One region of the Dechloromonas denitrificans genome, then DNA from elsewhere that is predicted to be linked to it. Evidence: riboswitches for the same ligand, from Rfam matches in the RefSeq annotation. Region 1 holds a riboswitch; each other region holds the start of a gene.
What was found. Region 1 has a riboswitch for cobalamin ahead of KI614_RS10950 (TonB-dependent receptor). Riboswitches for the same ligand answer to the same signal wherever they lie in the genome.
Positions count from the first base shown of each region.

Region 1 (6,026 bases):
CATGCAGGTATGAAGCTGACTATCTTGAATTTGATTAAGTCACGCGGCCTGATGAGACGCCCCTCCTGACTCGCTGCATCAGGAACTCACCCCTCTAGCCGTCGAGAAAGAGGAATACTCCAGCCTGGAAATACGCTTCTCGCTGCTATTCCCTGCCCCATCTCTGTGCGCAGTAATTTCACTACCGCCTGTGTGAAGGTGCTTTTTCTTTCACGCTCCACGCATACATCAGGGAAGCCTCGTTGAATTCCTGCTTGGTTTCCACATCCATCCACCAGACCAATCCCCGGCTGTCTTGACCAAGGTATTTCCACTGCTGGGCAGCTCCGCTGCACAGTTCAATGGTGTAAATCGCATTAGTCTCGAGAGCAATCATTGATCGAGCCAGGGTAGTGGGAGGAAGGGGGGATTGGGTACAAGCGCTCGCCAATCCTGATTAGGCCAAATCCAGTTGTAATCGGGAGATGCTGTTGATGTGAATGTCGCGGCCCTGAATGGTAAAGAGACCTTGGGCGCTCAACTCGTGGAGAGTCCGGGAGAAATGTTCGGGGCTCAGACTTAGCTGAGAGGCAATGACGCTTTTAGGCGCAGACAGCCTGATGACAGTGGTTTCCTGACATGATTCCTGATTGGTTGCTTCACGCAGCAGGAAGGTTAGTACGCGCTTGGCGCCGGAGCACAGCGTATACCCTTCCAAATCGACCATCAGGTCATGCGTTTGCTGCGACAGAGAACTTAGCAAATTATGGGTGAAGCCCGGATTACGGGTGACCAGGTCGAGAATTGTCGTCTTCGCGATTTGTAGCACCAGCGTGTCATCCAGCGCTTGCGCATGAGCACGGTAGGGCTGATCCAAAATAAGCTCGGTCTGTCCAAAGCTCTGCCCTGCGCCCAGTATGGTGACGACCTTCTCGGTGCCCTGGGGTGATGAGAATGCCACTTTCACCTGGCCGTACATCACGATCATCAGACCAGAACAGCCATCCCCTGATCGAAACAGCATGTCGTTTTTTTGGAGATTCAGCGTCTGGCAGGCCTTGCCAACTTCGAAGGTCTCGTCGCAGGAAAGTCCTCCAAACAAAGGGATTCGACCCAACAGGGTATCAATCTGGACAGACTTTACATCGCGCATTGCTTCTCCTGGCTCAGGCTGTGGGAACAGTTGAGCGTGCAATGTGCCTCTGATGTTTTGGCGCAGCTTGATTTGGATCAAAACAATCCGAAGGCCCTAGGTGTGTCCCATACCAAATAACTACCTTTCATTCGGGATTTCGGAGGCTCTCGCAACATTTTGCTATCCTGCCGCTTCTCCATTGGCCCGCGCTTCAATCCAAACCAGCCAACGATGGTGGCTTTGCAAGGTCAATTTTGAAAGCCAGGCCGGACGATTTGATACGACAGTTCGGATAGCGTATGGATCGTCCCGAATGTCGAAATTTTTACTTTTTCAGGAATGTCATGATCAACAAACTTAGCAGGATACTTTTTACCGTTTCGTCGGCACTTTGGCTCACAACCGCATTGGCCGAAAATCCGGGGCACAAGCACCATCACGAATTTCCCCAAGACGTTGATGCGTTTCATGCAGTGCTGGCGCCGATTTGGCATGCACGTCCCGGCAAGGAACGTTCGCGCAACGCTTGCAACAAGGCTGCCGAGATGGAGAAACTGGCCAAGGGCATCCAGTCTTCGGACGCGACACCGCTAGTCGCCACGATCAACGCTTTGCAAGGCAAATGCAAAGGCAAACTGATCGATGTGGATGCGGCGTTTTTTGATGTCCATGAGGCGTTTCATCAGTTGATTGACGCACCGGCGCCTACGGCAAAGCGCTGAGCCGTTTCCCCCCACGGCTGCCAAAGCCTGGGGGCGGCCAATATTGCCCACCGACGATCCCGGCACATCGACCGGCTCAGGGATAGGGAATCTGCATTCAAAAAACACCATATACAGTAGAAAACAACAAGCATAACCACTACCCATAGTAGAAACATCATTGACGCCCCAGCGACCATGCCGTTAGAATCCAGACTGTTGAAGGTTCCCCACGCTGGGGATTAAAAGGGAATCCGGTGCCGAGTCTGACTCGAAATCCGGGGCTGCCCCCGCAACTGTTATCGGCGAGCGCTTCGCCACTCTTGCCACTGGTTCACCCCGGGAAGGCTGCGAAGCGCGATGAACCGAGAGCCAGGAGACCTGCCGCAACAACTTTCCAACCAATGATGGGGCGGGGTGTCCCTGATGAAAGGTTTGTGCGTGCTGCCATTTTTCGTTCGTCCGGCTTGTCTGCTCACGGGAAATCCCCGTTGTGGCGATTGCGCTGCGTCAAGTGCGCCCCTTCGAGTCTACCCCGCCTGCGGAGACTCGCCATGCCAGTGAAATTGTTTAGAACATCGCCCCTGACAGCTGCCCTGCTGTTTGCGTTTTCGGGTGGCGCCCAGGCTGCCGGTGTGCCGACACTGCAAGAAGTGACCGTCAGCAGTGGCCAGCAAAATCTGATCGGCGTTGCCGATTCGGCCACCGAAGGTACGGTCACCGCCAAACAACTGGCCAATCGCCCCTTGCTGCGACCCGCCGAAGTGCTCGAAGTGGTGCCGGGGATGATCGTCACACAACACTCGGGTGACGGCAAAGCCAACCAGTATTTCCTGCGCGGGTTCAATCTTGATCACGGCAGCGACTTTTCAACCCACGTCATGGGCATGCCGGCCAACATGGTCAGCCATGGCCATGGTCAGGGTTATATGGATCTGAATTTCCTGATCCCGGAACTGATCTCCAGCGTCAAATACCGCAAGGGCGTCTATGCGGCGGATGATGGCGATTTCGCGACGGCCGGCTCGGCCCGGATCGACTATCAGCGCAGCCTGGCCAGCCCGTTTGTCGACATGAGTATCGGCCGCAACGGTTCTCGCCGCCTGGTGACGGCCGGCAGTAGTGAACTAGCCGGTCACCAGTTGCTCGGCGCACTAGAGCTCGCCGGCAACGACGGCCCCTGGGATCAGCCGGAAAACCTGAAAAAGACAAATATCGTGCTGCGTCTCTCGAACGGTACGACGAACAATGGCTACGCCATCACAGCAATGGCTTACAAGGCGGATTGGACGGCGACCGAACATGTTCCCGAACGTGCCATCCAGAACGGCGAGATCGGTCGCTACGGTGCACTGTCGGCCAACGATGGCGGCAAAACGCACCGCTACAGCCTATCCGGCGAATGGGCCAGAACCGGTGAAGAGGGTGCGACGCGAGCCAATGTTTATCTCATCGACTACGGGCTCAATCTTTTCTCTGCCCCGTCCGGTTACATCAACGGCCTGAACGGCGACCAGCACGAGCAGGCTGACGAGCGACGCATCTGGGGCGGCCAGGCCAGCCGCAGCTGGTTTCTCGGTCCACAGTTCAAGGACAGCGAAATCACCGCCGGCATCTCGCTGCGTCAGGATCGGATCAGCCATGTCGGCCTGTACAGCACGGAAAATCGCCAGCGCACCAACACCGTTCGCGAAGACCGCATCAACGAGACGGCACTCGGTTTCTATCTCGAAGCGCGTAGCCAGTGGACCCCGTGGCTGCGCAGCAACATCGGCCTGCGCCGCGACGAAATCCGGGCCCAGGCCAGCGCCCTGGGTGGCGCCAACAACATGAGCAATGGCGGCGATATCAGTGCCGGCCAGACCAGTCCCAAACTCGGCGTCACCATCGGCCCCTTCAACCTGCTCGGCGCCACCGAGTTTTACGCCAACTGGGGTAATGGCTTCCACAGCAACGATGTGCGTGGTGCAACAGCAAGAACCAACCCGCAGGACGGTTCAGCGACGATGGCCGTCCCGCTGCTGGTCAAGGCCCGCGGCTCGGAAATCGGCCTGCGTGCCGCACCGCTGCGTGGCTGGAACACCAGCCTGTCACTGTGGCAAATGGATCTGGCCTCCGAGCTGGTATTCATCGGCGATGAAGGCATTACCGAACCCAAAGGCGCCTCACAGCGGCACGGCATCGAATGGTCCAACTACATCGTGCCGACCGATGGCCTGATCATCGATGCCGATCTGGCCATGTCCGAAGCCCGCTTCAAGACAGCCAACGCCGACAACGGCGGACGCCATGTGCCGAACGCCATCCCGCTGACCGCCTCGCTCGGGCTGACCGCCGACCAGGGCGGCCGCTATTTTGGCGGCCTGCGTCTGCGTTATATCGGGGCCTATGCCCTTGAAGAAACGGCGCATGAAAAATCGACGGCCTTCTGGATGACCAACCTGAAAGCCGGCTATCGCTACGATCGCCAGCTTCAATTCACGCTCGATGTACTCAATCTGTTCGACAAAAAAGCCAACGATATCGAATACTGGGGCGGTGCCTGCACACGTAGCGAAGCCGCCAATGGGAGTTGCGGCGGCGGCATCGATGGCCGCCTGGTGCATCCGATCGAACCGCGCACCCTGCGCTTGGGCATGCGCTTCACGTTCTAAGGCACCACGGAGCGCTTTGACGGGGAATGGCAGGCGACTGATATAGCAATTAATCGACAAATTGCAAACAAATGTAATTGACAACGATTCGCGTTTACGTAAAATTGCGACAAGTTCTCATTTGCAGGAATATCATGAACCCGCCCTACCAGCCGTCACCATCGACGCCACCGCTTTCCAGCACCAGCTTGCCCCGGATAGATACCAGCGAATTACTGCGTGGAGCTGCGACGCTCGAAATCATGCACGCCGGGCAACGCTATCTGTTGCGCGTGACGCGTGAAAACAAGCTGATCCTGACCAAATAGGCCAGCCACCAACGATCTCCGTTGTACCTCTCGTTCCCGTAGCCAGCATGTACAGCCAGCCAAGGGTTTTTTCCGGCCGGCTCGGGACAATCCGGAAAACGATATTCATGAGTTACACCCTTTCCCAGGCTTCAACCAGCCGACGCAGCAGCCTGCTGACCATTGTCATCGGCTTGCACGTCGGCATCTTCCTGCTGATTTTTGCAGCCAAGACAGTCGTCCCCCAGATCATGGAAATGCCGCTGGTCGTCGACCTGCTGCAACCGGCCGAACCCAAGCCGGAACCCAAGCCGCTGCCAGTCGTCAAGCCGCAACCGGTCAGGCAGCCCAGCCCGGCCCCCAAAGCCCCAGCGCCCCAGATTGAAGCCACACAAAGTACCGCTCCGGCGCCCAGCGCTCCGGTCGCCGCCCCGCCCGAAGTCAAACCGGCCCCGCCGGCACCGGCCGCACTCGCGGTGACGCAAGCCCGTTTCGATGCCGATTACCTGCGCAACCCGGCCCCGCCCTACCCGCCGCTGTCACGCCGCATGGGTGAAGAAGGCAAGGTTGTACTGCGCGTTCTGGTCAGCCTACAGGGAACAGCCGAGCAGGTCGAAGTAAAGACCTCCTCCGGCAGTGAGCGCCTCGACAATGCTGCGGTCAACACCGTCAAAAACTGGAAATTCATCGCCGCCCGCCGTGGCGACACCCCGACTCAAAGCTGGGTTTTGGTACCCATCATTTTCAAATTGGAGCAATAACATGCAGGAAACCACGCAAAACGCTTTCGGCTTCGCCCACCTCTGGGCGGCAGGCGACGCCATCTCACATAGCGTCGCGATCATTCTGGCGATCATGTCGATTGCCAGCTGGTACCTGATCCTGGCCAAAGCCTGGGATTGGTGGACCGTCCGTCGTTCGGCCCGCGCCGTCGGCCAGTTCTGGGCGGCCAGCAGCGTCGCCGAAGGCATCGAACGCCTGCGCGATGCCGGCAGCGACAGTCCTTATGCGCAACTGGCCGAGCAGGCCAACTGCTGCAACCACGATTGCGAAACCGTGACTGGCCGTCTGGCCTCCCGCTTTGACCCGGCCGAGCAAATGGAACGCGCCCTGCGCCAGCAACTGTCGAGCACCCAGGCCGGCATGGAAAACGGCCTGACGCTGCTTGCCACGACCGGCGCCACGGCCCCGTTCGTCGGTCTGTTCGGTACCGTCTGGGGGATTTACCACGCGCTGGTGGCAATCGGCATCTCCGGCCAGGCTGCACTGG
Region 1 is NZ_CP075187.1:2,299,473-2,305,498, forward strand. It holds gene KI614_RS10935 (hypothetical protein) at 182-376, opposite strand; gene KI614_RS10940 (Crp/Fnr family transcriptional regulator) at 437-1,132, opposite strand; gene KI614_RS10945 (hypothetical protein) at 1,414-1,836, shown strand; cobalamin riboswitch at 2,022-2,219, shown strand; gene KI614_RS10950 (TonB-dependent receptor) at 2,370-4,469, shown strand; gene hemP (hemin uptake protein HemP) at 4,604-4,777, shown strand; gene KI614_RS10960 (energy transducer TonB) at 4,885-5,517, shown strand; gene KI614_RS10965 (MotA/TolQ/ExbB proton channel family protein) at 5,519-6,026, shown strand, end outside.

Region 2 (6,026 bases), 1.6 Mb from region 1:
GCACAACTCGGTCAGGTGCCGGCCGAAGCCTGGTGGCTGCTGCTGGCCAATGTTTTCTGGGCGGTCGCCTACGATACCGAATATGCCATGGTCGACCGTGACGATGACCTGAAAATCGGCATCAAGACGTCGGCGATTACTTTTGGCCGGTTCGATGTGGCAGCGGTCATGGCCTGCTACGGCATGACCTTGCTGCTGCTTGGCTGGATTGGCCATGGGCGGGGTTGTGGCCCGGTTTTCTTTCTGGCGCTGGGCATTGCTGCCGGGATCATGGCGGTTCATTACCGCTGGATTCGTCGGCGCGAGCGCATGGCGTGCTTCAAGGCTTTCTTGCATAACAACTATGTCGGCGCGGTGATTTTTGTCGGCATTGCACTGGATTTCTGGCTCAAATGAAATATCACGACTTGCGCGACTTCATGTCGCAACTGGAAAAGACCGGTGAATTGAAGCGTGTCACGGTCGACGTCGATACGCGCCTCGAAATGACCGAGATCTGCGACCGCGTGTTGCGCGCCGAGGGGCCGGCCATTCTCTTCGAGCAGCCGGTCAGCGGTTCGACCCGGCACGACATTCCGGTCCTCGCCAACCTGTTCGGCACGCCCAAACGCGTTGCGCTCGGCATGGGCGAGGAGTCGGTGCAGGCCTTGCGCGAGGTCGGCAAGCTGCTCGCCTACCTGAAGGAGCCGGAGCCGCCGAAAGGCCTCAAGGATGCCTGGGACAAGCTGCCCATCCTCAAGCAGGTTTTGAATATGGCACCGAAAACGGTGTCGACCGCGCCGTGCCAGGAAATCGTCTGGGAAGGCAAGGATGTCGATCTGGCGCGCCTGCCGATCCAGCATTGCTGGCCGGGTGACATCGCACCGCTGATCACCTGGGGCCTGGTCGTCACCAAGGGGCCGCACAAGAACCGGCAGAATCTCGGCATCTACCGCCAGCAGGTGCTCGGCCCGAACAAGGTGATCATGCGCTGGCTGGCGCATCGCGGCGGCGCACTCGATTTTCGCGAGCACCAGCTGGCCAATCCCGGCCAGCCTTTCCCGGTCGCCGTCGTGCTCGGCTGCGATCCGGCGACCATTCTTGGCGCGGTAACGCCGGTGCCGGATTCGCTGTCGGAATACCAGTTCGCCGGCCTGCTGCGCGGCGGCAAGACCGAACTGGTCAAATGCATCGGCTCGGCTCTGCAGGTGCCGGCCTCGGCCGAAATCGTGCTGGAGGGCGTGATTCATCCCGATGAAATGGCGCTCGAAGGGCCGTATGGCGACCACACCGGTTACTACAATGAGCAGGCCGAATTCCCGGTCTTTACGGTCGACCGCATCACGATGCGCAAAAAGCCGATCTACCACAGCACCTACACCGGCAAGCCGCCCGACGAGCCGGCCGTGCTCGGCGTTGCGCTGAACGAAGTGTTCGTGCCCCTGCTCCAGAAGCAGTACCCGGAAATCGTCGATTTCTACCTGCCGCCGGAAGGCTGCTCGTACCGGATGGCCATCGTCAGCATCAAGAAGGCTTACCCCGGCCACGCCAAGCGCATCATGTTCGGCATCTGGTCCTTCCTGCGCCAGTTCATGTACACCAAGACGATCATCGTGGTGGATGACGACATCGACATCCGCGACTGGAAGGAAGTGATCTGGGCGATGACGACGCGCATGGACGCGACGCGCGACACGACGCTGGTCGACAACACGCCGATCGACTACCTCGACTTCGCATCGCCGGTGGCCGGCCTCGGCTCCAAGATGGGCCTGGATGCCACCAACAAGTGGCCGGGTGAAACGACGCGCGAATGGGGGCGGCCGATTGTCATGGACGACGGCGTCAAGAAGCGAGTCGATTCAATGTGGCAGGAACTAGGCCTTTAGGATGGATTGACCCACAGCGCACCGCCTTGAGAGAATCCGCGCTCCTGTTGGAATCGAAATACGGAACACGGTGCAAATCCGTGGCGGGCCCGCCGCTGTAACCGGGGACGAAGACTGCATGGTCGCCAGACCAGCCACTTGCGAGGCTTACCTCGCCGGGAAGGCGCAGCGCTTCGGCTGATCCGGAAGCCAGAAGACGATTCGATTCCTGACTGGAGCCAAGGCAAGGGCTCCGGCTGACCGCATGCGAAAAACGTGTGGTCAGCCGGGGCCCTTTTTGTTTTTGTCTTCCCGAGGAGTGGAAAATGTCCCAGATCGTCTCTCAAGTCGCGTCCAACGCCGTTGAAACCCAGCCGGCCACTGCGCAGCAAGCGCAGCCTGTCGCCCCGACCATCGCCATCCGCAAGAGCTGCAATCCGGACGGTATCGGCCTGTCGCACTATGTGCTGATGGACCGGAAGGCGGCCAAATGAACGCAGTGCTCACCGAGCGTGCCGCCCGCGGCACGCTTTTCCAGCCGGTCGATATCGGCCACCCGGTCTATGCTGCGGTGACCGATCCGCAAACCGCCTTCTGGGCGCTGGTCGACAAGACCCGGGCCCACGAAGCCGGCCGCGATCCGGCGCTGCTTGCCGCCTACGGCGCCAAGGCCGAACAGTTCGCGCAGGAGCTGCATGCCTTGCGCTTCGGCCTCAAACCTTCCGGCGTTTATTTGAACCCGACCGAGCGCTGCAATCTCAACTGCACCTACTGCTACCTGCCCGATACCCAGCGCAGCGGCGGCAGCCACATGCCGGTCGAGACGCTGCTCGCCTCGCTCGGCAAGCTGCGCGACTACTTCCGTTCGGTGATGCCGCCCGACCGCAAGCCACGGGCCATTTTCCACGGCGCCGAGCCGCTGATGAACGCGCCGGCCGTCTTCGAAGCCATTGATGCCTTCGCCGACGATTTCGTCTTCGGTCTGCAGACCAACGGCACCTTGCTCGACGACAAGGCGCTCGACTTCCTGACCTCGCGCAATGTCAGCATCGGCCTGTCGCTGGATGGTCCGGTGGCGGACATTACCGACGCCACCCGGCGGACCTGGGGCGGCAAGAGCGTGCACGCCAAGGTGCTGCGGGCGATGGAGAAGCTGCGCGGCTACGGCTCGTGGAGCGTCATCACGACCTGCACGACCGAAAACCTGCCCTACCTGACGCGCATGGTCGAACTGTTCCATGCCTATGAAGTGCCGACCTGCATGCTCAACACCCTGCGCTGCACCTTGCCCGGTGCCCGTGGGGTCAAGCCGGCCGACGGCGACATGGCCAAAGCCTTCTTCGCCGCGATGGACCGGACCTATGAGCTCTACCAGGAAACCGGGCGCAAGCTGATGGTGGCCAATTTCGCCAATATCCTGATCGGCATTCTGGCCCCGACGGCGCGTCGGCTGATGTGCGACATCTCGCCCTGCGGCGGCGGCCGTGCCTTCTTCGCGCTGGCCGCCGACGGCAGCCTCTACCCGTGCAGCGAGTTCATCGGCCTGCCGCGCTTCAACGGCGGCAGCCTGCTGACCGGCGGCGTCGAGGCGGCGCTAGCTTCGGCTGCCTTCAAGGAGGTGACGACGCGTGACGTCGACCGGTTCAGCCCGTGCGGCGACTGCGCGATCCGCCACTTCTGCGGCTCGCCGTGCCCGGCTGAAGCGGTCGAGATGAACGGCGGCATGGACAAGATCGGTGCCTTCTGCGATTTCTACAAGGAGCAGGTCAATTACGCCCTGCGCCTGATCGCCGACGGCAAGGCCGATGACTATCTGTGGGACGGCTGGGACGAGGGGACGGAAACCGTTTTTGCGCTGAGTTGAGTCCGAAGGGGGAGGGCGCTTTAAGATGGCGTACTCTCCCTTTTTCGCTGGTGCTGCTGTCGATGACTTCCCCGCTTGCCATTTATCCGACCGATCTGACCTCGCCGCAGCATGCTCTAGCCTTCATCGACTTGCTCGAACACTACGCCCGTGACCCGATGGGCGGCGGCGAGGGGCTTGCCGATTACGCCAGGACGCATCTGGTCGAACAACTGAAAAACTTGCCGACTTTCCACGGTGCACTGGCGTTTTTGGGCAAAAAACCGGTTGGCCTGATCAACTGCTTTACCGGCTTTTCCACCTTTTCTGCCAAGCCGCTGCTCAATATTCACGATCTCGTCGTCCATGCTGATCTGCGTGGCCAGGGCATCGGCCAGGCGCTGCTACAATGGGCCGAAATGCAGGCTCGGCAACTTGGCTGCTGCAAGCTGACGCTGGAAATTCTTGCGAATAATCGCCCGGCCATGCGGTCGTATGAGCGCGCCGGTTTCGCGCCCTATGTGCTGGACCCGGCTGCGGGCCAGGCCTTGCTTATGCAGAAATATCTTCAGGAGGTTTGAGTCATGTCGGAACCCGTTGCCGTCGTTGAAGTGAATGGCGTGCGCGCCTCGCTCGTCCAATTAACCCACTTCATCTATGGTTTGCACGCCATCGCCGTTTTTGTCGGCATCACCTCGGCGGCAACGGTGGCCGGCGGTTTCGTCTTTGGCTTGCCTTCGCTCTGTGCCGTCTTCCTCAACTACCTGAAACGTGGCGAGGTGCGTGGTACATGGCTGGAAAGCCATTTCCTGTGGCAGATCCGAACCTTCTGGTTCACGCTGCTCTGGCTGGTGGTCTATGGCCTGTTGATCGTGACGATTATCGGTATTCCGCTCGCCTGGATCCTGATTGCCGTGCTGGGTCTGTGGGTCGGCTATCGCGTTATTCGTGGCTGGGTTGCCCTGTTTGGCGAGCGTTCGCTAGGCTAGACCGGGTCGACCGCAGCAGCCGGCTGGCCGGTTTGTTCCAGTGGTAGCGTGAAGCGAATTCTGGTGCCGCCCTCGGCTTGGTTCAAGGCGCAAATATTGCCGCCGTGGGCATGGAGAATCTGCCGGCAAATTGCCAGGCCGAGGCCGGTACCGCCGGCGCCCGTGCGAGTCTTGCTGCTTTGGATGAACTCATCGAAAACGGCTTCCAGTTCTTCCGGTGGTATGCCGATCCCTTGATCGCTGATTTCGATCGTCAAGCCGGCTACGGGCGGATCGCCCGGGTCTTTGCCAGGAAGCTCGCCCGGTTTCGCCGTTAATTCGATCATGCTGCCGGCCGACGAGAACTTGACGGCATTGCTCAGGATGTTGCGCAGGACCTGGCCGAGCTTGAAGGCGTCGCAAACCAGCGCAAGCCCTTCGGGCAAGGGGTGAATGGTGAGTTCGATGTCTTTTGTCTGGCGCAGGACTTCGATGTCGCGCACAGCATCGCGAATGATCTGTTCGAGTGTTGTCCGTTGCATGTTGAAGGACATTTTGCCCGCCTCGAGCTTGGATAGATCGAGCAGGTCGTTGATCAGCACCATCAGCCGCGATGCACTGCCGACGATGTGCTCGAAATAGGCATTCAGTTTCGGCAGTGGCGCCGAATCCCCTACGGATTTTTGCAGGCCCAGCCCGCCGAACGACAGGATGGCGTGCATCGGTGTGCGCAACTCATGGGAAATGTTGGTCAGGAAGGTGCTCTTGGCACGATTCGCGGCTTCGGCCGCTTCCTTGGCCTGAATTGCATCAGCCGTGCGCATTTCGACCAGTTCCTGCAAATGGTTGCGGTGGTTTTCCAGTTCGATTTCGACCAGTTTTCGCTCGGTGATATCGATCCGGCTACCGGCAATATAGCCGCTTGGTGTGCGCTGTTCGGTGATCAACAGCCAGCGGCCATCGTCGAGGCGCTGTTCGAGCATCTTGCCGCAGGCATTCTGGTGCTGGTGCATGCGTTCTCTGAGCCATGCTTCAGGATCGGCCTGCGCCTCCGGATATTGTCCGCGTGCAATTCCCTGGCGCAGAATGTCTTCGAAGCGTGTGCCGGTGACCAGCAGGTCGCGGCTGGTTTCGTAAATCTGGCGATAGGTTTCGTTGCAGATCAGCAGGCGATCTTCTTCGTCGTACACAGTGAAGCCCTGCGTGATGCTGCTGATTGACTCGATCAACAGGCGGGAGGCTTTCTCGGCAGCAATCTTGCTCACTTCCAGGGCCAGCGCCGCTTCTTTCTCGCGGGTGATGTCGGTATGCGTGCCGATCATGCGCAGGGGTTTGCCATCAACGTTGCGGCTGACGATCATGCCGCGA
Region 2 is NZ_CP075187.1:430,281-436,306, forward strand. It holds gene ubiA (4-hydroxybenzoate octaprenyltransferase) at 1-396, shown strand, start outside; gene ubiD (4-hydroxy-3-polyprenylbenzoate decarboxylase) at 393-1,868, shown strand; cobalamin riboswitch at 1,900-2,089, shown strand; gene cbpA (modified peptide precursor CbpA) at 2,174-2,341, shown strand; gene cbpB (peptide-modifying radical SAM enzyme CbpB) at 2,338-3,711, shown strand; gene KI614_RS02120 (GNAT family N-acetyltransferase) at 3,774-4,271, shown strand; gene KI614_RS02125 (DUF4870 family protein) at 4,275-4,679, shown strand; gene KI614_RS02130 (CHASE domain-containing protein) at 4,676-6,026, opposite strand, start outside.
Region 2: it holds a riboswitch for cobalamin, as region 1 does, so the genes downstream of both, cbpA (modified peptide precursor CbpA) here and KI614_RS10950 (TonB-dependent receptor) in region 1, are expected to answer to the same signal.

Region 3 (6,026 bases), 1.3 Mb from region 1:
GTCGCCGCTGTTTGCGACCGCGTCACACTGGTTGCAGCCGGACTGCCACTATCACTGAAGTAGGGTTATTCTTCGTACTTTAATGCGGCGGAGGAACCATGCAGCGCTTGCTCGACATTCTGGCCTCCGGCATCCATGACACCAAGAATCAGCTGTTCGTCGCCGAAGCGCTGATTGCCGCGCGCGAAGCCGAACACCGCATCGATCTCGGCGAGGCACGCTACGCCATTGAAGCGGCCGCCGAGCGCCTGTCGCGCACGCTCGCCAGCTATCGGCTGCTCCGCCACGGCGCCCAACTGGCCATCGTACCAACCATCATTGGCGATCTTTGTGCCGAAGTCGGGCTGGCCCAGAAAGCCCACCTTGCCGCCAACGGCATCACCCTGAGCATCGATTGCCAGGCACCAGATGCCTGGCCGCTGGACCGTGACCTGATGACCGACATGCTCGGCAACGCAGTCCAAAATGCCGGCCGCTTTGCCCGCAGCCAAGTGCGCCTGACCGCCAGCGAATGCAGCGATGGCCTGCATTTGTTGGTCGAAGACGACGGCCCCGGCTTTGCCAATTTTCCACCTTCCAGCGGGACCGGGCTGCTGCTGGCCGAACGGCTGGCCCGGCTGCACTGCCGGCAGGAGCGGCATGGCAGCTTGCGCCTGAGCAACGACAGCCGGCTGGGCGGCGCTCGTTTTGAGTTGTTCATTCCGTAGATGAGCGATTACAGCAAAAAGCGTTTTCTCGTCATTGACGACCAGCCGCTGGCCCGCGACGCGCTGCGCAGCATCGCCCAGACGGTCGGTGCCTTCGCCGTCGAATTCGCCTCGAATTACCAGGATGCGATCTACCGCATTCGCAACAACGTACCGGACATCATCCTCTGCGACTACATCCTCGGCGACGGTCGCTCCGGCCAGCAATTGCTCGAAGAATTGCGCCGCTTCAACCTGCTGCCGGACGAAACCATCTTCATGATGGTGACCGGCGAACAATCCTACGAACAGGTGGTTTCTGCGGTTGAGCTGGTGCCCGACGACTACATCATCAAACCTTTTTCGCCCGACAAACTGCTCTTGCGGCTCAATCGGATTGTTCAGAAAAAGGATTTTTTCGCCGCTTATTACCGGGAAAAACGCCAGCAGGAATACCAAAAAGCACTGGCTATCCTGGCTGCGCAGCGCGATAGCGAAGCTGGCCGTCCCTACCGTTTCGAAATTCTTCGCCAGCAAGCCGAAGTGCTGCTCGCCACCGGCGATTCAAGCTCGGCCGAAACGGCTTATCGCCGGATTCTGGAAAATTACGATTTCCCCTGGGCCAGAGCCGGCGTGGCACGCTCGCTGCACCAGCAGAACCGGCTGACCGAAGCGCGCGAGGAAATTGATCGCGTTGTCGCCGGCACGCCACACTTCTTTGATGCCTCGGACATCAAGGCCAGCATCTGCATGGCCCAGGGCGAACACGAAGAAGCCCAGAAGGTGCTCGATGAAGTGGCCAAAAAAACCCCGCGCAACTATGTCCGCAAGCGCCTGCTGGCCGAAGCGGCAACGCTCAATGGCGACAGCGAGGCGGCTCGGGCGGCGATGGCCGATGTCATTGCCAACGACACCATGCCCGGCGCCGTTTCAGCCGACGACCAACTGACCCTGGCCCGCAGCTATGTCGATGCCGGCGACCTGATTACCGCCGAAAAAGTGCTGGTCGGCATTCGCGAATCGGAATTGCAGAACCTGAGCCTCAACGAACAGGGCAGCTACGCTTCACTGCTCGCGCTGGCCTCGCCGGATCGCGGCAAGAAACGCTTTGCCGGTCTTCGCCCGGCTTTGCTCGCCACCGAACTCAGCGCCACAGTGCGACTCGATGTGATGCGTGCCGCACTCTCGGTCGGCGATCGTGAGCTGGCCGACCGCCATACCGAAGAACTAATGAGCAGTCCGGATGCCAAAAAGGTGTTCGGCAGCATCCGCAAACATTACGCACTGCACGGCCGGGAAATGGATTTCCGCGAGATCCAGCGCCAGGTCGCGCTCAAGCGGATTCATCACGAAGAGCCCAAGCCGGCCGGCTGAGGCAAAGTCCGGCCAACGTGTCTTAAAGCGGCAGGAAAGTCGCCATTTTTTGCCAGTCGAGCGCCGCTTCCACTGAATCGGCCAAGCGGTCGAGATCGGCTTCGCGCCGGGCGGCAAAATCGACCTGCCCGCTTTCCTGCAAGCCGGCCCAGGCAAGTAGCGCGGTCAACGCCTCGGGATGATCGAAAACGCCGTGGCAATACGTCGCAAAGACCTGGTTGTCGGCTGAAACCGCCCCATCCGTCCGGCCATCGGCCAGTTGCACCGCGACCTGAGCCAGAGCATCGCCGCGCGTCACGCCCAGGTGAATTTCGTAGCCGGTCATGGCCGGATTGCCCGGCAACGCAAGATGGCCGCTGACATTGCGCAACTGTTTCTCGGTTTCCAGCGTCGTTTCCAGATCGAGCGCCGCCAGCCCCGGCGTGCTGCCCGGCTGGCCTTCCAGCCCGAGCGGATCGTGAATCATCCGGCCGAGCATCTGGTAGCCGCCGCACAGGCCGACGACCTTGCCGCCGTAACGCAGGTGTTTCTGGATCGCCGCCGCCCAACCCTGCTGGCGCAGCCAGTCGATGTCGGCACGCACCGCCTTGGAGCCGGGCAGGACGATCAAATCGGCGGCCGGCGGCGTTTCGCCCGGGCCGATCCATTGGAAATCGACTTCCGGGTGCAGGCGCAGCGGATCGAGATCGTTGTGATTCGAAACACGCGGATAAGCTGGCGCGATCACTTTCAAACGGGCCGCTTTTTTACCGTCGACCGCAGCGGTGGCAATCGCATCTTCCGCGTCGAGCATCAGGCCGTGCAAGTAGGGTAATACGCCGAGCACCGGCTTGCCGGTACGCTCTTCAAGCCAGGTCAGGCCGGATTCCAGCAGCGAAATATCGCCGCGAAAACGGTTGATCACGAAACCCTTGACCCGGTTCTGTTCGGACGGCGAGAGCAGTTCCAAGGTCCCGACCAGATGGGCGAAGACGCCGCCACGATCGATGTCGGCGACGATGATCACCGGGCAATCGACCGCTTCGGCAAAGCCCATGTTGGCAATGTCGCGCGCCCGCAGGTTGATTTCGGCCGGCGATCCGGCGCCTTCGACCATCACCGCGTCGTATTGCGCGGTCAACCGCCCCCAGGAGGCCAAAACGGCCTGCATCGCCCGTGGCTTGTATTCCTGGTAGTCGCGCGCATTGAGGTCCATCGCGACTTTGCCGTGAATGATCACCTGCGACTTCTTGTCGGTCGTCGGCTTGAGCAGCACCGGGTTGAAATCAGTATGCGGCAACAGGCCGCAAGCCAGCGCCTGCAGCGCCTGGGCCCGACCGATTTCGCCACCGTCGACGGTGACGGCCGAATTGAGCGCCATGTTCTGCGGCTTGAACGGCGCGACATTGATCCCGCGACGCTTGAGAATCCGGCATAAAGCCGCGACCAGCGTGGATTTACCGGCATCCGACGTGGTCCCCTGGACCATCAGTGAAAAGCAGGACATAGCGACCAAATGTGAAAAAAGTCCGTAATTATGGCACCATCAGCCCCGCCCATTTGTTTGGGCGAGTGTCTCCGGGTGCCGTTCAGCCAACACTGGACGGAGAATCGGGAAGGCGGTGCAAATCCGCCACGTGCCCAACGCTGTAAGGATGACGGGCGATGCATCAGGCCACTGGACGGGAATCCCGACCGGGAAGGCGCATCGCCAGGCTGAATCCAAGTCAGAAGACCGGCCGGGAGGCAAATCACAGGCTGTCAGGCCCGGCAGTCCACATCTTTCCAGAAGGGGAATCCATGGAAAACCAAGCCACACCAATGGCACCCGCCTTTTCCGATGCCGATCGGGCTGCCGTCTATCAAGCCATTTTCAATCGCCGCGACGTGCGTGGTCAGTTTTTGCCGACGCCGGTGCCGGACGATGTCCTGAGTCGCGTATTGATGGCAGCGCACCACGCCCCTTCGGTCGGTTTCATGCAGCCGTGGAACTTCCTGCTCGTGCGCTCCAACGAGGTCAAGCAACGCGTCCATGCCATCTTCGACCAGGCCAACCAGGAAGCGGCCCGAATGTTTCCGGACGGCAAGCGTGAGATCTACAGCAAGCTCAAGCTGCAAGGCATTCTCGAAGCGCCGATCAGCCTGTGCATCACCTGCGACCGGACGCGTACCGGGCCGGTCGTCATCGGTCGCACGCACATCCCGACGATGGATCTCTACAGCAGCGTCTGTGCCGTCCAGAATCTCTGGCTGGCCGCCCGTGCCGAGGGCCTGGGCGTCGGCTGGGTGAGCATTTTCAATGAAGCCGAACTGCAGGACGCGCTCGGCATTCCGCACCATATCGTGCCGATTGCCTACCTGTGCATCGGCTATGTCAGCCATTTCCACGACAAACCCGAACTGGAAAAAGCCGGCTGGCTACCGCGTTTGCCGATCGAGGATCTGGTCTATTTCGAGCAATGGGGAGCCACGGATTCCGGCCAGAACGAGCCGTTGACCGCAGCATTGCGTGAAATGCAGGCCGACATTCAAGGGCCAGGCATTTTCCCGAAATGAACCTCAGCATCGACGCCTTTGCCATGCCGCTGGCCGCCCTCGCCGCTGTCCTGCTCGACCGTGTACTCGGCGAGCCACGGCGCTGGCATCCGCTGGTCGGCTTCGGCAATCTGGCGTCGATGCTGGAAAAGAAACTCAACAATCGACACATCTCCAGCGGCCTGCTCGCCTGGCTACTTGTTGTCGGACCATGGGTTGCACTGGCATTCTGGCTGCGGCCATTCGCGCCCTTTGCCGTCGATGTCGCCCTGCTCTACTTCGCCCTCGGCGCGCAAAGCCTGGCCGAACACGCCGAAGCCGTCGCCCGGCCGTTGCGCGAAGGCCGGCTGGACGAGGCGCGGACGCGGGTCAGCTGGATGGTTTCCCGTGAAACATCGCAACTCGACGAGTCCGGCGTCGCCAAGGCGGGCGTCGAATCGGTGCTTGAAAACGGCAACGACGCGATCTTTGGCACGCTGTTCTGGTTCGCCCTGCTCGGCGGGCCCGGCGCACTGCTCTTCCGGCTGGCCAACACGCTGGATGCGATGTGGGGCTACCGCACCGAACGCTACAACCTGTTCGGGCGCTTTGCGGCACGTTTCGACGATCTGCTCAACTGGCTGCCGGCCCGCCTGACCGCGCTGACCTACGCCCTGCTTGGCCGGACGCGCAATGCGCTGGCTTGCTGGAAAACCCAGGCGCCGGGCTGGGAAAGCCCGAACGCCGGGCCGGTCATGTCAGCCGGTGCCGGCAGCCTCGGCGTGCTGCTCGGCGGCGCGGCGATGTATCACGGCCAGGAAGAAATCCGCCCGCCGCTCGGCACCGGGCCGGCCCCGCTGGCCGCTGATCTTGGCCGGGCGATCACCCTGATCCAACGCAGCCTGTGGCTGTGGCTGGCCGTCTTTTTCATGATTGGAATCCTGCATGCTTGAGCATGGCGGACGCCTGCGCCAAGCCGCAGTCCGATACGACATTCCGCTCGGCGACTGGCTCGACCTGTCGACCGGGATCAACCCGAACTGCTGGCCGGTGCCAGAAATGCCGGCCGATTGCTGGCTCCGCCTGCCGGAAAACGACGATGGCCTGGAAGCGGCCGCCGCCGCCTACTACGGCAACAGCAATCTGCTGCCGGTGGCCGGTTCGCAAGCCGCCATCCAGTTACTGCCGCATTTATTGCCGCGCGCCGTCGTTGCCTGCATCAGCCCGCTGTACGCCGAACATCCGCACGCCTGGCAGCGCGCCGGCCATCGTCTGCGCTTCCTGCAGAACGCCACGCTCCCGCGCGCCCTGGCCACGGCGACACCGTATGTGCTGATGTGCAATCCGAACAATCCGACGGCCGGCCGTCACCCGCGCGATGTCGCGGTCGACGCGGCCATCCAGCTCAAAAAGCGCGGCGGCTGGCTGATTGTCGATGAAGCCTTCATGGACCCGACGCCGGAAGACAGCCTG
Region 3 is NZ_CP075187.1:128,870-134,895, reverse strand. It holds gene cobU (bifunctional adenosylcobinamide kinase/adenosylcobinamide-phosphate guanylyltransferase) at 1-63, shown strand, start outside; gene KI614_RS00635 (ATP-binding protein) at 99-707, shown strand; gene KI614_RS00630 (response regulator) at 708-2,060, shown strand; gene KI614_RS00625 (cobyric acid synthase) at 2,083-3,546, opposite strand; cobalamin riboswitch at 3,603-3,798, shown strand; gene bluB (5,6-dimethylbenzimidazole synthase) at 3,840-4,595, shown strand; gene cbiB (adenosylcobinamide-phosphate synthase CbiB) at 4,592-5,506, shown strand; gene cobD (threonine-phosphate decarboxylase CobD) at 5,499-6,026, shown strand, end outside.
Region 3: it holds a riboswitch for cobalamin, as region 1 does, so the genes downstream of both, bluB (5,6-dimethylbenzimidazole synthase) here and KI614_RS10950 (TonB-dependent receptor) in region 1, are expected to answer to the same signal.

Region 4 (6,026 bases), 1.0 Mb from region 1:
GCCGTACTTCGGAATCAGTCATCGTATAAGAGGCCATCAGACGGGTCGAGTCGCCGATTTTTTGCGTCATGCCGACGACGAAGCCCTGGCTGGTGGCCTCTTCCGCATTGATCCGGTTACGCGTCGTTCCGCTGCCTTGTGTGTAGATCAGGTCATCCATCCGGTTGCTGAAGGCAGTGAACTTGAGCTCGCCTCCTTGCCAGGGCTTGAAGTCTGCACCGATATCCAGCGTTGTGACGGTTTCTGGCTTGAGCAGCGGATTGGCCGTGTAGGTTGTCGTACCGATCTTGCCGCTACGATAAAGCTCGTAGACGGAGGGCGCGCGGAAGGCAGAACCGTATGACGTGCGCAGGGCAAGGGCCGAATTGACTTCAAAGCGCAGGGCCAGCTTTGGGTTCCAGGCTTCAGCCGTCCGGCTGGCGTAGTTTTTGTAGATATTGCCGCTGGTCCAGCCCGGGGTCTCGATATGACCGTTCGAATTTTTCCAGTAGTCGTAACGCAAGCCGAGATGCGCGAGCAGGCGATCGCTCAGTTGCCATTCATCCTGAGCATACAGGCCGAGAGAATTGGTTTCTCCACTGACGTTGGCGTAGAGATTGCCCCGGCTTGATGCATCGTGCCAGTTACTCAGCGTGTATTCGCTGTTGTTTGCCCGGTCGTGGCGCCATGCGCTCCCCAGCGTGATGCCGTGGCGATCCAGCTGACGTGTCCAGTAAGCATCAAGCAATTCGCTGCGGGCGGGAGAGTCGCTGATCCGGCTGGTGCTGGGGGTGATGAAATAATTGCTGCTGACATCAATATAGGCGGCACTGATCTTGAGCAATCCGCCCAGCGTTTCGATATCGCCGCCTAGCGAGTAGATCTGCCGTTCATAAGCGCCCGGGCTGGCCATCCAGGTCGAACAGATGGCTGTTGTCGGCGTACATCCGTTCCAGTTTGTCGTGCCATTGCTGTTTCTGAGATAGCTTTCCGGGGTGCTGTTCGAGTATTCATAAGCTTGGCGCTGCCAGCCGGCGCGCCATTTATTCAGGCCGCCCAGGCGCTGTTCGAGTTTGATGTACTCGCCATTTTCTTCCCAGGCCGTTGCTCCTTTATTGCCAACGAGATAAGCATTGACCCCCTTGTTGCTGCTGGTCTGGGTCCAACCGCTGACGGTGGCGCCAGGACTGCTTGTTGCCGTGACATTTTCATTGCGATAGCCGGCGGTTGCCATCCAGTTGCCGCCAATCAGGACCGACAGGCCATTATCGAACAGCGTGCCGCCCATCAAGCTGATCCGGCGCGTGTCTTCCGGTGCCGTCCCACGTGAAAAAGGTGCGCCGTAACCAAAACTGGCGTTGAACATCGGTGCTTTCGGCATCAAGGTGGTGAAATTCACCACGCCGCTCATCGCCGTCCCGCCATAGAGTGAAGACATCGGGCCGACCATGACTTCTGCCTGGCGGAGTATTTCGGTCGGCATGCCGGATAAATTGACGCTCCCGGCGTAACCGTCGTTGACCGGTACGCCGTCGACCATGACCAGCATCCGTCGTTCGTCCGGGATACCGCGCAATGACATGGCCTGGGTCGATTGGGTCGTGCCTCGCCCGGGTTGGATGGTCAGGCTCGGAATGTATTTGACGACATCGCTCAATCGGTCGTTTTTGCGGCTGTTCAATTCATCCTGGCGGACAATCTCGATCTGCCCCGGTGCCTTTTCCAGCGGCGTCATGAAACGACTGGCCGAAACAACGACCGATTCCAGTTCGGTCGGCTGGTCGCTGCGCAGTGGTTCGGCAATGGCGTGATGCGCGAAAAGCGAGCTGATGACAGCCGCAGTGTGGGTCAATCGAAAATTCATGGTCTTCCTTCTTCCGGCAGGCGTCCCCGCGAACCAGAATGGCATTGAAAAGGAAAAGCAAGGGATGACAGGTCGGCCGAATAAAGCTGGCGCCACAACCCCGTGGCAATTCCGTGATTTGTTTCAGGCCGGTATCCGGGCTCGCAAGTCTTGACGTACCGCCTTCCCAGGTTTTACCCAGTGGCCTTGAGGTACATCCGCACTCACTTACCGTTGCGGGGGCAGCAGCGGATTGATCTCATCGGAGACGCACCGCTTTCCCGTTTAACTGCACTTGGAGAATCCGCGCGCAGCACCTGACACGGTGCGCATTCTACATGCGCGCTTGCTGCATCGCACTATAAAAGTCGTGCTCATTTCGTATAAACCACTTTGAGAATAAAGGCTTAGTCCTTGACCACGCATCGTTTTTCCCTCTATAGTTCGCGCCATGAATACCGAACTCGAAGCGCTTGAAGCCAAGATTGAACAGGTGGTTGCCCTGGTGCACCAGTTGCGTGCCGAGAACGAGGTGCTGAAAAACCAGATGGCTGCTGCCGAGGCAGAGCGTCTCCACTTGCGTCAGACAATGACGGTGGCGCGAGAGCGCCTTGAAGGCCTGGTCGACAAGCTGCCCGAGGATGTCTGAGATGAGCACCGAAACGAATTTCCTCGATGTCAAAATCATGGGGCGCGAATATCGCGTGGCCTGCAGTGCCGAAGAGCGCGATGCGCTGCTTGCTGCGGTCGACCTGGTTGACAACAAAATGCGCGAAATCGCCCAGCGCACCAAAAGCACCATTGCTGAGCGCGTGGCGGTCATGGCTGCGCTCAACATCGCGCACGAACTGCTGGCCGGTCAGGCTGCCGGTGGTGTCGAAGGCGATGCGGAATCTGTTGATACTTCCGAGACAAAGCGTAGAATCGATCACATGGGAGCACGAATTGATTCCGTGCTTGCGCCCCAGCAGCAACTGGACATCTAGGTCATTTGCTGTTGACCCCGGCGCCGCCCGCCGAGCGTCCCCTGCGGTGTTTGTTAAGACCATATATTCCTTGAACCAATGCTAATTGGCATCGGTTGCGGACCATACCGCTGCTGTTGTGAGTGCCTCTCAGTCAGGCGTTCCTGATGCAGCTGGAAAGCGACCATTCTGGACCCCGGTTCAGGATGCCGGTCTGACGGCACTTGCGGGGGCCTTTTTTTGGCCTGGCGATGACTATTTCTCGTGATTTTTCGATGGCAGTCCCCGATCAAGCGGCTGTGCAGTTCTGGTTGATGAAATCGGAACCCGACGAGGTTTCGATTGATCATCTTGCCGCCGAGCCGAATATTCCCTTTCCGTGGTTTGGCGTCAGAAACTATCAGGCGCGCAACTTCATGCGCGATGCGATGCGGGTCGGTGATCTGGCGTTTTTCTATCATTCGGGCTGTGCCGAACCAGGGATCGCCGGGGTTTGCCGGATCGCTTCGGCGCCTTATCCCGATGCAACCCAGTTTGACGCGGTCAACCCGTATTTCGACCCAAAATCCAAAGCCGATTCGCCGCGCTGGTTATTGCGTGATGTCATCTTTGTGCAAAAGACGCGCTATTTGCCGCTGACCGAACTGCGGGCTTGTCCGGAACTTGCTAACATGCGCCTTCTTGCCCGCGGCAACCGCTTGTCGATTACACCGGTAACCGCTGAGGAATGGGCTTTTATCAATCGGCGTCTGGTAGAAAACTGATGACACTCTGGTGGTTGACCTATCCCCTGCTGGGGATTTTTGGCGGCTTTGTGGCCGGCCTGTTTGGTGTCGGTGGCGGTCTGACCCTGGTTCCCTTCATGTACATGTTGTACGTCGCCCAAGGCTTTCCGCCCGAGCATGTGATGCACCTGGCGCTAGGTACTTCGATGGCGACCATCGTGTTTACGTCGATTTCCAGCATGCGCGCTCATCATGCGCATGGTGCTGTCCGCTGGGATGTCGTGCGCAACCTTGCTCCGGGTCTGGTGCTTGGGACTTTTGGCGGATCGCTGTTTGCCGGCCTGGTGCCAACCGGGCCGATGACCATCATTTTTGTCGTCATCGTCTACTACGCCTCGGCGCAGATGATGCTCGATTTCAAACCGCATGCCCATCGTCAGTTGCCCGGACCGCTCGGCTTGTTCAGCGTGGGTGGGGTGATTGGCATCATTTCCAGTCTGGTTGCGGCGGGCGGCGGGTTTCTGTCGATTCCCTTCATGCTGTTCTGCAACGTTGCCATTCACTCGGCTGTCGGGACTTCGTCAGCCCTTGGTTTTCCGATCGCAGTTGCCGGAGCGATCGGCTATCTCGTTGCCGGTTGGAACGATGCAGGTTTGCCGCCCTATACCCTGGGCTATATTTACCTGCCGGCTTTTGTCGGCATCGTCACCATGAGCATGCTGATGGCACCGGTTGGTGCCCGGCTGGCTCACAAACTGCCGGTCAAAAAACTGAAACGGGCTTTTGGCGGCTTTCTGGCCCTGTTGGCCAGCAAGATGCTCTACAGCCTGATCGGTTGAGCTAGCTGCCGGCGTTGAAGTCGCGCAGTGTGGCGACGAGGTCGGCGAAGCGCTCGCCCTGAACCGTGACGTGGGCGCGCAGTTGGGCTGCCGCCAGATCGCTGTCCCCCTTGATGATCGCCTCGACGATGGCCAGGTGTTCGTTGAACGAGGTCGCCATCCGGTTGCGGACACGCAACTGTAGTCGTCGATAAGGGCGCAGGCGGCGGTGCAGTGCGGTGGCCTGTTCGACGAGGAAGCCGTTGTGGCTGGCCTCGTAGATACGCTGGTGAAAGACTTCATTCAACTGGTAATAAATGTCCGGCGTGTTTGCATCGCGCGCCGCTTCGCAGGCGCGGTGCGCTTCCTGTAATGCCAGTTGTTCGCCCGGAGTGATCCGGCGTGCAGCCAGTCGGCCGCACATGGCTTCCAGTTCAGCCATCACTTCGAACATTTCACAGACCCGGTCCGCCCCCACTTCGGGAACTGTTGCGCCGCGCCGCGGCCTTATTTCAATCAAGCCGACCGACGACAACTGGATCAGTGCTTCGCGCACCGGTGTTCGCGAAACACCGAAAGTATCCGCCAGTTCCTGCTCGTCCAGTCTTGTGCCTGGCGGATAAACCCCGGTCACGATGCGTTCCTCGATCAACTCGCCAAGGCGCTCTGATTGACGGGTGGTGGCAGGAATGTCAGCAGGGCTGTTCATGATTGATGCTCCGGCATATTGCAGTGGTTCAATTATACGAAATTAGTTGACCAGTATTCAATCATTGCCTATCTTGTATACACAACGGTGATTTTTGAACACAAAATAAAAGTGCGGCCCGCCTGATATCAGGATAAGCCAGCCAGTGAGGTTTCACCGTATTCGTTATTTGTTCATTCATCTGGAGGAGACAATCATGAACGAAACACGGCGCAATATCCTTAAAGGCCTCGCCGCCAGCCCCGCTCTGGCCCTTTCGCCCAATCTGCTGTGGGCGCAAAGTGCAGGCGAACTCAAAATATCCCACCAGTTTCCGGGGGGTACGGCGACAGAAGGTGACTTCCGCGATCGCCTGTGTCGTCGCTTCAGTGCCGAAATAAATAAACGGACCAATGGCGCCTTGAAAGGCACGGTCTATCCGGGGTCGTCACTGATGAAGACCAATGCCCAGTTCAGCTCGGTGCGCAAGGGCGCCCTCGATATGACGCTGGTCCCGCTGTCCTATGCCGGCGGCGAAGTGCCAGAAACCAATATTGGCTTGATGCCGGGTATCGTGACTTCCTACGAGCAGGCAGTGAGCTGGAAAAAGGCCGAAATCGGCAAGGCGCTGAGCAATATCCTGGCCGACAAGGGCGTACTGATCGTCAGCTGGATCTGGCAAGCCGGCGGTGTGGCCAGCCGGATCAAGCCGATCATCGAACCGGAAGACGCCAAGGGCCTCAAGGTTCGGGGCGGTAGTCGCGAGATGGATATGGTATTGAAGGCCGCCGGATCGACGGTGTTGACCCTGCCTTCCAATGAAATTTATGCGGCGATGCAAACGGGGGCGCTCGATGCGGCGATGACTTCATCGACCAGCCTGATTTCCTTCCGTCTGGAAGAGGTCGGCAAGGCGCTGACCACCGGCCGTGGCAAGACCTACTGGTTCATGTTCGAGCCGTTGCTGATCTCGCGCGCCATTTTCGAAAAGCTGCCCAAGGCGCAGCA
Region 4 is NZ_CP075187.1:3,299,306-3,305,331, reverse strand. It holds gene KI614_RS15600 (TonB-dependent receptor) at 1-1,843, opposite strand, end outside; cobalamin riboswitch at 1,952-2,158, opposite strand; gene KI614_RS15595 (hypothetical protein) at 2,274-2,471, shown strand; gene KI614_RS15590 (cell division protein ZapA) at 2,473-2,808, shown strand; RNA gene ssrS (6S RNA) at 2,844-3,024, shown strand; gene KI614_RS15580 (EVE domain-containing protein) at 3,102-3,551, shown strand; gene KI614_RS15575 (sulfite exporter TauE/SafE family protein) at 3,551-4,351, shown strand; gene KI614_RS15570 (GntR family transcriptional regulator) at 4,353-5,039, opposite strand; gene dctP (TRAP transporter substrate-binding protein DctP) at 5,236-6,026, shown strand, end outside.
Region 4: it holds a riboswitch for cobalamin, as region 1 does, so the genes downstream of both, KI614_RS15600 (TonB-dependent receptor) here and KI614_RS10950 (TonB-dependent receptor) in region 1, are expected to answer to the same signal.